Neorhizobium galegae: one gene and its partners. Each later gene encodes a partner of the first gene's protein in a complex. Links are inferred from orthologs where the notes say so. Each region holds a gene or a part of one and is shown on either strand. Other genes may lie near its edges. The genes, in order: LZK81_RS08390, pnp and eno.

Region 1 (3,695 bases):
GTGCCCAAAGTAAGCCAGTCGGGCTTTCCAAAAAACCTCAAAATCATGTCCAGGCGGTTTCCGCCAGTTCACAACTGCGTATGACGCCTAGTCGGATGGCGGACCCGATGCCGGAATGGAGTCTGATTTCAACAGGCTATCCGCGTTTTCGGAATCGCTTCGACAGGCGGTTGATCCAGTTTCTGAGGCTCAGGGCAGGGCAAAAATAAAAACGGCCGCGTTTTGCGCGGCCGTTTCGTCGGTTCTCGTTAGGCTCAGAAGAAGCCGCGGCGCTGCCACCAGCCGGCTTTCTTCGGCTTCGACGTATCGCCTTCGGTCTCGGGCGCTGCCACGGGATCGGAACTCTTCACCACTGCCTCGACGGAGGAGGAGATGTTCGATGCGCGGTTGGCCCGTGCCGGTTTTGCTTCGCCGCTATCGGCCTGCTTGGCCTCTGCGACGGGAGCTTCTTCGGCAGGAGTGGCTTCAACCGGAGCGGCTTCGGGAGCCTGCGGCTCTTGGCCGAGTGCCGCTTCGACCTGCTCGACGACGGTTTCCACCGGAGCCGGAACAACCACAGCCGCCTCTTCCGCAGCCGGTATGTCGGCCGCAGTCGCCGCCTTGCCACGACGCGAACGGCGCGGCTTGGCTTCTGGCTTGCCGCCAGGTGCTGCTTCCGCCTCGGCGGGAGCCGGCACAGCCTCGACGGCGGCCTCTTCGGAGGCTTCCGCTAAGGCCGCCGCCGGCACTGCCGCGACGTCTTCGCTGGATGCGTCTTCGTCGGCCGCGTCGCCGTCATCCGAAGCGCTCAGCTCCTGGCCGTCCTCACCGTTGCGATTGCGACGACCACCGCGCTTGCCGCGGCGGCGGCGCTTGCGGCGGTTTTCTTCCGAGTCCGAATCGGCGGCAACCGTTGCGTCGGATGCTTCGCCGGCTTCGGAAACATCGTCCTCGCCTTCGTCGCCGTCCTCGTCGCCATCGGCCATGTCGTCATTGCCGCCCTGTGCGGTCTGGGCATCTCCACCCTTTTCTCCGCCGCGGTTGCGACGACGCCGGCGGCGCTTGCGCTTGCGGCCGTTCGGGTCGTCGCCCTGCTGCTGAGCGCGCTCGGCATTGGCAACTGCCGGCTGCGCCGCCGCTGCGGCGGTCTCTTCTTCTTCTTCCTCCTCCTCGTCGGCCTCGATGACGATGTCGTCATCGTCCTCTTCGACGGGGATGGCCGCGAACTGCATCAGGCTTTCGATCTTGACCGGGTTTTCGACCGGCTCGCCACGATCGATCGCGAAATGGCTGGAGCCGATGCTGACGTCCGATTCGATGAAGATCGAGACGCCGAAGCGGTTCTCGTAATCGACGATGCTGGCGCGCTTGTGGTTGAGGAGATAGAGCGCGATTTCCGGCGTCGTGCGCACGGTGATGTCGTGCGTGGTGTTCTTGAGCAGGTACTCCTCGACGCCGCGCAGCACATGCAGGGCGACCGACGACTGCGACCGCACGTGACCGGTGCCGCCGCAATGGGTGCAGATCTGCGTTGTCGATTCGAGAACCGAAGCGCGGATGCGCTGGCGCGACATTTCAAGCAGGCCGAAATGCGAGATGCGGCCGACCTGGATGCGGGCCCGGTCGTTCTTCAGGCAATCCTTCAGCTTCTTCTCGACGGCGCGGTTGTTGCGCTTTTCTTCCATGTCGATGAAGTCGATGACGATCAGGCCGGCAAGGTCGCGCAGACGAAGCTGACGGGCGACTTCTTCCGCCGCTTCCAGATTGGTCTGGAGCGCGGTTTCCTCGATCGAGTGCTCGCGGGTCGAGCGGCCGGAGTTGACGTCGATGGCGACGAGCGCTTCCGTCTGGTTCATGATCAGGTAGCCGCCGGACTTCAGCGTCACCTGCGGCTGCAGCATGCGGTCGAGCTGCGCCTCGATGCCGGAGCGGGCGAAGATCGGATGCAGATCGCGATAGGGCTGGACCACCTTGGCATGGCTCGGCATCAGCATCTTCATGAAGTCTTTCGCTTCACGATAGCCTTCTTCGCCGGAGACGATGATCTCGGAAATGTCCTTGTTGTAGAGGTCGCGGATCGAGCGCTTGATCAGCGAGCCTTCCTCGTAGACGAGGGTAGGGGCGGTCGAGCTCAGTGTCAGCGTGCGGACGTTTTCCCAAAGGCGCATCAGGTATTCGAAGTCGCGCTTGACCTCGACGCGGGTGCGGTTCGCACCGGCTGTGCGCAGGATGACGCCCATGCCCTGCGGCACGTCGAGCTCGCGGGCGATTTCCTTCAGGCGCTTGCGGTCCTGCGGCTGGGTGATCTTGCGGGAAATGCCGCCGCCACGAGCGGTGTTCGGCATCAGCACCGAATAACGGCCGGCGAGCGAAAGATAGGTGGTGAGAGCCGCACCCTTGTTGCCGCGCTCTTCCTTGGCGACCTGCACGAGCAGGATCTGGCGGCGCTTGATGACTTCCTGGATACGGTACTGCTTGCGCGGCTTGCGCACGACGCGCTCCGGAACTTCTTCCATGGCGTCTTCGGCGCCGACCGATTCGATCACTTCCTTCTCGCCGTGGTCGTCATCGTCGTCGTCATCGAAATCGTCGTTGCGGCCGCCACGGCGGGCATCGACGTCTTCCGAGATCGAATCGGTTTCGACCATCGCGGCCATTTCGCCGGGCGTCGAACCGTCGTCGTCATTGTTCTCGGAGGAGGGAACGCCCTCGCCTTCGGATGCGCCGGCTTCGAGAGCCGCTGCTTCTTCTGCCGGCTTCTTGCGGGCGCGGCTGCGGCGCGGCTTGGCTTTCGGCTTTTCCGTCTCCTCGCCAGCGACAGCCTCGACCGGGCCTGTTTCGGCTGCTTCCGCGCCGGCTTCGCTTGCGGGCTCGGCGGTGGGGGCAGGGATGGAAATGCCGATATCCGGCTGTTCCTGGTGGGCAAGGTCGACCACCGGATCGGCAGCTTCCGCCTCGGCGATCTTGCGCTGATCCTCGGCTTCCTGCTGCATCAGCGCCTGACGGTCGGCAAGCGGGATCTGATAATAGTCGGGATGGATTTCGGCAAAGGCGAGGAAGCCGTGACGGTTCCCGCCGTAGTCGACGAAAGCGGCCTGCAGTGAGGGTTCGACCCTCGTCACCTTCGCCAGATAGATATTGCCGCGTATCTGTTTCTTATGCTGCGATTCGAAATCGAACTCCTCGATCCGGTTACCGCGAACGACGACTACGCGCGTCTCCTCTTCGTGAGACGCGTCGATAAGCATTTTGTCTGCCATTGAAATTCTGCTCCTCGGCGCCGCCGGGAGAATGCAGAAAAGCCTGCCACGAGGACAGGCCCGTCATGCAATGCGGTCGTTGCGCCGGATAAAGATGTTCCCGTCAGGCGCGGTTGTGACGGCAGCCGGAAAGATGACGGGGAGCATTGCTCCCTCGGTCTCTCCAGGTTTTGAAAATTGTGCCGCGACATCAAAAACCAAACGAGAATGACGATACCATAGGCCCGCATGGGCCCGATGAATGTGCTCCGCATGAGCGGTGGGTGGCACGCCACCCGGTATTATTCCGGCCACCGCCGGTTGGATCGTGTATCAGGAAAAAGTGTAGCGACGGCGGATGACTGTCGGTCTTCGGCGCCAGGTCCTGAAGAGGCTGGCCAGCCTATCGGCAGACTATCCCGTCAACACTTTAACCCTCATGGGCGTTGTATGGTTTATCTGTCACAATAGCAAGGG
Region 2 (3,075 bases), 1.5 Mb from region 1 along the record:
GCGTCGTGGTCTTCTGACCATGGTTTCCACCCGTCGCTCGCTTCTTGATTATCTCAAGAAGAAGGACGAGGCCCGTTACAGCAAGATCATTGCTGCTCTGGGTATTCGCCGCTAAAAATTTCCGGTGGGCGTTCTTGGGGCGCCTGCCGGTTCTTTATTCGGGCCAAGGTCCGATGAAATGTTTGCGCTACGCCCTAGTTCGCGTGGTGACTGCCCGCAGACCCGGATGGGCCGGATCTGCCAAACAAACCGTTGACCTGTCATGGGGCAGGATTGCCGGATGCTTTCGGCCAAAGCCCTCGGGGCTTTAGCCGCGGCTCCTTTTCCAGGATGCCGGTGATGCAAAGCCTCCCGTTGTCTTGCCCATGATGTGTCACATTGATTGCGGTCGACTGTGCGCTGCGCCCCATATCGGCGATGCGTGTGCTCCCGCATTGAAGGACAAGACATATGTTCAATACACATTCCGTCGAAATCGAATGGGCAGGCCGCCCGCTGAGACTGGAAACGGGCAAGATCGCCCGTCAGGCTGACGGCGCGGTTCTCGCGACCTACGGCGAGACCGTCGTTCTCGCGACCGTCGTTTCCGCCAAGGCTCCGAAGCCTGGCCAGGATTTCTTCCCGCTCACCGTCAACTACCAGGAAAAGACCTATGCCGCCGGCAAGATCCCGGGCGGCTATTTCAAGCGCGAAGGCCGCCCGTCGGAAAAGGAAACGCTGGTTTCCCGCCTGATCGACCGCCCGATCCGCCCGCTCTTCCCGGAAGGCTACAAGAACGACACCCAGGTCGTCGTTACCGTCGTGCAGCACGACCTTGAGAACGATCCGGACGTTTTGTCGATGGTCGCGGCTTCCGCAGCGCTGACGCTCTCCGGCGTTCCCTTCATGGGCCCGGTCGGCGGCGCTCGCGTCGGTTACATCAACGGCGAATACGTTCTGAACCCGCATCTCGACGAGATGGACGAGTCCACCCTCGACCTCATTGTCGCCGGTACGGGCGATGCCGTCCTGATGGTTGAATCCGAAGCCAAGGAACTCAACGAAGACATCATGCTCGGCGCCGTCATGTTCGGCCACCGCGGTTTCCAGCCGGTCATCGACGCGATCATCAAGCTCGCTGAAGTCGCCGCCAAGGAACCCCGCGAATTCGAACCGGAAGACCATTCCGAGCTCGAAGCCGAAATGCTGAAGCATTTCGAAGCCGAGCTTCGCGAAGGCTACAAGATCACCCAGAAGGCTGACCGTTACGCAGCCGTCGACGCCGTCAAGGCGAAGGTCAAGGCTCACTTCTTCCCGGAAGGCGTCGAGCCGAAGTACAATGCTGAAGTCATCGGCGCCGTCTTCAAGCACCTGCAGGCCAAGATCGTTCGCTGGAACATCCTCGACACCAAGAGCCGCATCGACGGCCGCGACCTTGAAACCGTTCGTCCGATCGTCTCGGAAGTCGGCATCCTGCCGCGCACCCACGGTTCGGCCCTCTTCACCCGCGGCGAGACCCAGGCGATCGTTGTCGCCACGCTCGGCACCGGCGAAGACGAGCAGTACGTCGACAGCCTGACGGGCATGTACAAGGAGCGCTTCCTCCTCCATTACAACTTCCCTCCCTACTCGGTCGGTGAAACTGGCCGCATGGGCTCCCCGGGCCGCCGCGAAATCGGCCATGGCAAGCTCGCATGGCGCGCCATCCGCCCGATGCTGCCGACCGTCGAGCAGTTCCCCTACACGCTGCGCGTCGTTTCCGAAATCACCGAGTCCAACGGCTCGTCTTCGATGGCGACCGTCTGCGGCACCTCGCTCGCACTGATGGACGCCGGCGTTCCGCTGGCCAAGCCGGTTGCCGGCATCGCCATGGGCCTCATCCTCGAGGGTGAACGCTTCGCAGTTCTCTCCGACATCCTCGGCGACGAAGACCACCTCGGCGACATGGACTTCAAGGTCGCGGGTACTGCCGACGGCATCACCTCGCTGCAGATGGACATCAAGATCGCCGGCATCACCGAAGAGATCATGAAGGTCGCGCTCGGTCAGGCACAGGGCGGTCGCAAGCACATCCTCGGCGAAATGGCCAATGCCATCACCGAGAGCCGCGGCCAGCTCGGCGAATTCGCACCGCGCATCGAAGTGATGAACATCCCGGTCGACAAGATCCGCGAAGTCATCGGTTCGGGCGGCAAGGTCATCCGCGAAATCGTCGAAAAGACCGGCGCCAAGATCAACATCGAGGACGACGGCACCGTCAAGATCGCTTCGTCTTCCGGCAAGGAAATCGAAGCGGCCCGCAAGTGGATCCACTCGATCGTTGCCGAGCCGGAAGTTGGCGCTATCTATGAAGGCACGGTCGTCAAGACCGCCGACTTCGGTGCTTTCGTGAACTTCTTCGGCGCCCGCGACGGCCTCGTGCACATCTCGCAGCTCGCTTCCGAGCGTGTTGCCAAGACCCAGGACGTCGTCAAGGAAGGCGACAAGGTCTGGGTCAAGCTGATGGGCTTCGACGAGCGCGGCAAGGTTCGCCTGTCGATGAAGGTCGTCGACCAGGCCACCGGCCAGGAACTCAAGAAGGCTGAAGGCGAAGCCGCCGAATAAGGCCTTCTTCTTCCGAGACATCGAGGCGCGGAAGCTCTTCCGCGCCTTTTGTTTATCTGCTGTTACGAGACCGAACCCACGAGACTAGCCATGAGCCGAGACGCCCTGAAAACCCTGTTCCACCCCTTCGATACCGAGGCGGTTCCCATGCCCGGCGAAGGCGAGCGTGTGCTCTTCCTGGGCGCCGAGGCGGGCAACGCCTTGCCCGAGGGGTTTGCAGCCGAGATCACCGCAGTACAGTCGTTTCGGCCTCTGTTCCGCGCCTTGAGCGAAGGCGCCTTTCCCGAGGCCGAGGGTGACAGTTATGACTTTGGGCTGGTGCTTTGCGGCAAGCATCGCGGCGAGAACGAGAACCGCGTGGCCGAGGCTCTGGAGCGCGTCAGAACAGGCGGCGTGATCATTGTGGCCGGCGGTAAGGAAGACGGCATCCAGCCGCTTCGCAACACGCTCCTGAAGCTTGGCATCGAACTCGACTACACCCCGAAATATCAC
Region 3 (3,050 bases), 280 kb from region 1 along the record:
CGTTCATGCCGGTTGCCAGCATGTGCCCGTGGTCGCGATAGGCGGTGATAACCTGGTCACCGTCCTGCTGCGCCATCTGCATGCCGACGACGACCGCTTCCTGGCCGATATAGAGATGACAGAACCCGCCGATGAAGCCCATGCCGTAGAGCTGGCCGGCCTTCTCCTCGAAACGGCGTATCAGGAGCATCTCACGATAGGCGTGAAGATCCTGATCCTTGCCGAAATCCGGCGTATTCTTGCCCGTAAACTCCTTGGCGGAGGATTTCGAGGCAGATTTGATTGCAGACTTTGCCGCTGGTTTGCGGCCGGATACAGACGCGGTCTTGGTCGGCGCCATTCATCCCTCCCTTTGAGTTCTGCGTTGAGAGCGAGATTGCGCCCTGACGTGTATCGCCAGATTCCCACTCTGGTTTCGGGGCGTACCATAGGCAAGAAAGGCTGCCCCAGCAATGCCATAAATGCATGGCTCACATTCCGCGCAACCTACTGAAAAGGTTACAGAAATGTAAAATTAACCGAAATCAGGTTAATTTAGAAGTAGTTGTTGAAGATGACGATTTCGTCGCCCCGGGAAATATTCAGCTGATAGCGGGCGATCTCGTCCAGCATGTCCTTGTCGAGCGAGCCGTCGCTCATCAGCTGAACCTGCCGCTCCAGCGTCTCGCGCCGAGCGGTCAACTTTGCGAGCTCGCCTGCACGCGCCTGCCGCTGACGTTCGAATTCCTCCGTGGCGATCAGGCCGAGATCACCGTGGATGGAATGATAGCCGAAATAGGAAAGAAACGCGACTGTGATGGCTGGAAGGGCAAAACGGCCGAATCTTCTTTTCTTATGATGCTTTGTCCACATGCCGCTCTAACGCCTTGCCACGCTTACGGGATCTCAAATCGGATCCGAAACAGAGCTTCAAATTCGCAGAACTTGCTTAAGCAATCGTTGACCAGAATCATGACGCGAAAAAGCCCGCGCTTTTGACGCGGGCTTTCATTGGAAATGTCGGATTGAAAAGCCTCAGGCTTTCAGGATGCCGCGGCCGGCATAAACGGCCTGCGGACCCAGCATCTCCTCGATGCGGATGAGCTGGTTGTACTTGGCAAGCCGGTCGGAACGCGACAGCGAGCCGGTCTTGATCTGTCCGCAATTGGTGGCCACGGCGAGATCGGCGATCGTCGAGTCTTCGGTTTCGCCCGAGCGGTGCGACATGACGGCGGTGTAGGCCGCCTTGTGGGCAGTCTCGACGGCATCGAGCGTTTCCGACAGCGAGCCGATCTGGTTGACCTTGACGAGGATGGAGTTGGCGACACCCATCTTTATGCCGTCGCGCAGGCGCGCCGAATTGGTGACGAACAGGTCGTCGCCGACGAGCTGGCACTTGGCGCCGATCTTGTCGGTCAGGTACTTCCAGCCGGCCCAATCGTCTTCCGCCATGCCGTCTTCGATCGAAATGATCGGGTACTTGGCTGCAAGCTCGGCCAGGTAATCGGCCATGGCTTCCGGCTCGAGCGTACGGCCCTCGCCTTCCATTTCGTACTTGCCGTTCTTGAAGAATTCAGTCGAGGCGCAATCGAGCGCCAGGCAGACGTCGTCGCCAGGCGTGTAACCGGCCTTCTCGACCGATTTCATGATGAAGTCGAGGGCTTCCGACGCGCTCTTCAGGCCCGGTGCGAAACCGCCTTCGTCGCCGACATTGGTATTGTGGCCCTGGGCCGCCAGTTCCTTCCTGAGGACGTGGAAGATCTCCGAGCCCATGCGCACGGCGTCCTTCAGCGTATCGGCGCCGACCGGCATGACCATGAATTCCTGGAAGTCGATCGGGTTGTCGGCATGGGCGCCGCCGTTGATGATGTTCATCATCGGGACCGGCAGGACATGCGCGTTCGGACCGCCGACATACCGGTAGAGCGGCAGGCCGGACGTTTCGGCGGCAGCCTTGGCGACGGCGAGCGAGACGCCGAGGATGGCATTGGCGCCGAGGCGCGACTTGTTCGGCGTGCCATCGAGCGCGATCATCGTCTTGTCGATATGGATCTGGCTTTCGGCATCAAAACCGCCGATCGCATCGAAGATCTCGGTGTTGACGGCTTCGACCGCCTTTTCGACGCCCTTGCCGTGATAGCGCTTGCCGCCGTCGCGGAGTTCGACGGCTTCGTGAGCGCCGGTGGAGGCGCCCGACGGAACGGCCGCACGGCCCATCGAACCGTCTTCCAGATAGACATCCACCTCTACGGTCGGATTGCCGCGGCTGTCGAGAATTTCGCGAGCGATGATATCGGTGATGGCGGTCAAGGGTCTCTCCCTGGGTTTGGACTTGACGTCACGAGGTCACTGAAAATGTCTCATAATCAATGACACGAAAATTACAATCGAAGCAGTTTGCGCGCTTTTTGTGGGCGGGCTCAAGCCGCCTTGGCAACGGCATCGAGCGCGAGCAGCTTTTCGAGCAGCCGCGGCATGTCCTTCAGATGCACCATGTTGGGGCCGTCCGAGGGCGCGTTGTCCGGATCCTCGTGCGTTTCGATGAACAGGCCCGCTATGCCGACGGCGACCGCTGCCCGCGCGAGGACCGGCACCATGGTGCGGTCTCCTCCGGTGGAGCCTCCCTGCCCGCCAGGCTGCTGTACGGAATGCGTCGCATCGAAGATCACCGGCGCGCCCATGGACGCCATGATCGGCAGCGAACGCATGTCGGAGACCAGCGTGTTGTAGCCGAAGGAGGCGCCGCGCTCGCACAGCAGAACGTTCGGGTTGCCGCTCTGGGTGATTTTGGCGAGCACGTTCTTCATGTCCCAAGGTGCCAGGAACTGGCCCTTCTTGACGTTGATGACGCGGCCGGTCTTGGCGGCGGCGACAAGCAGATCCGTCTGGCGGGACAGAAAAGCCGGGATCTGCAGGATGTCCACCGTCTTTGCGACGACAGCGCATTGTTCTTCCGTATGAATGTCGGTCAGAACCGGAAAGCCGAATTCCTGCTTCAGGTCTGCGAAGATTTCCATGGACTCTTCGAGCCCGATGCCGCGCTTGCCGGAAATCGACGTGCGGTTGGCCTT

Evidence for each region.
Region 2: the proteins of LZK81_RS08390 (region 1) and pnp are in contact, whole or in part, in a cryo-EM structure (PDB 9QH0), measured with the Escherichia coli proteins. The link is inferred for Neorhizobium galegae from one-to-one orthologs.
Region 3: the proteins of LZK81_RS08390 (region 1) and eno are in contact, whole or in part, in a solved structure (PDB 2FYM), measured with the Escherichia coli proteins. The link is inferred for Neorhizobium galegae from one-to-one orthologs.

Annotation. Positions count from the first base shown.
Region 1 is NZ_CP090095.1:1,673,670-1,677,364, forward strand. Bases 55-3,597 are described here. They hold LZK81_RS08390 (Rne/Rng family ribonuclease), read right to left. Parts: upstream 3,240-3,597; coding sequence 255-3,239; downstream 55-254. UniProt on the Escherichia coli protein: Endoribonuclease that plays a central role in RNA processing and decay. Required for the maturation of 5S and 16S rRNAs and the majority of tRNAs. Also involved in the degradation of most mRNAs.
Region 2 is NZ_CP090095.1:202,453-205,527, forward strand. The notes cover bases 94-3,016. They hold pnp (polyribonucleotide nucleotidyltransferase), read left to right. Parts: upstream 94-450; coding sequence 451-2,583; downstream 2,584-3,016. Other genes in these bases: rpsO (30S ribosomal protein S15), read left to right, coding at 94-115; LZK81_RS00940 (class I SAM-dependent methyltransferase), read left to right, coding at 2,674-3,016. In the rest of the region: more of rpsO, read left to right, coding at 1-93; more of LZK81_RS00940, read left to right, coding at 3,017-3,075. UniProt on the Escherichia coli protein: Involved in mRNA degradation. Catalyzes the phosphorolysis of single-stranded polyribonucleotides processively in the 3'- to 5'-direction. Also involved, along with RNase II, in tRNA processing.
Region 3 is NZ_CP090095.1:1,955,536-1,958,585, reverse strand. Bases 153-3,050 are described here. They hold eno (phosphopyruvate hydratase), read right to left. Parts: upstream 2,290-3,050; coding sequence 1,015-2,289; downstream 153-1,014. Other genes in these bases: kdsA (3-deoxy-8-phosphooctulonate synthase), read right to left, coding at 2,400-3,050; LZK81_RS09835 (FtsB family cell division protein), read right to left, coding at 535-852; pdhA (pyruvate dehydrogenase (acetyl-transferring) E1 component subunit alpha), read right to left, coding at 153-340. Also shown: more of pdhA, read right to left, coding at 1-152. UniProt on the Escherichia coli protein: Catalyzes the reversible conversion of 2-phosphoglycerate (2-PG) into phosphoenolpyruvate (PEP). It is essential for the degradation of carbohydrates via glycolysis.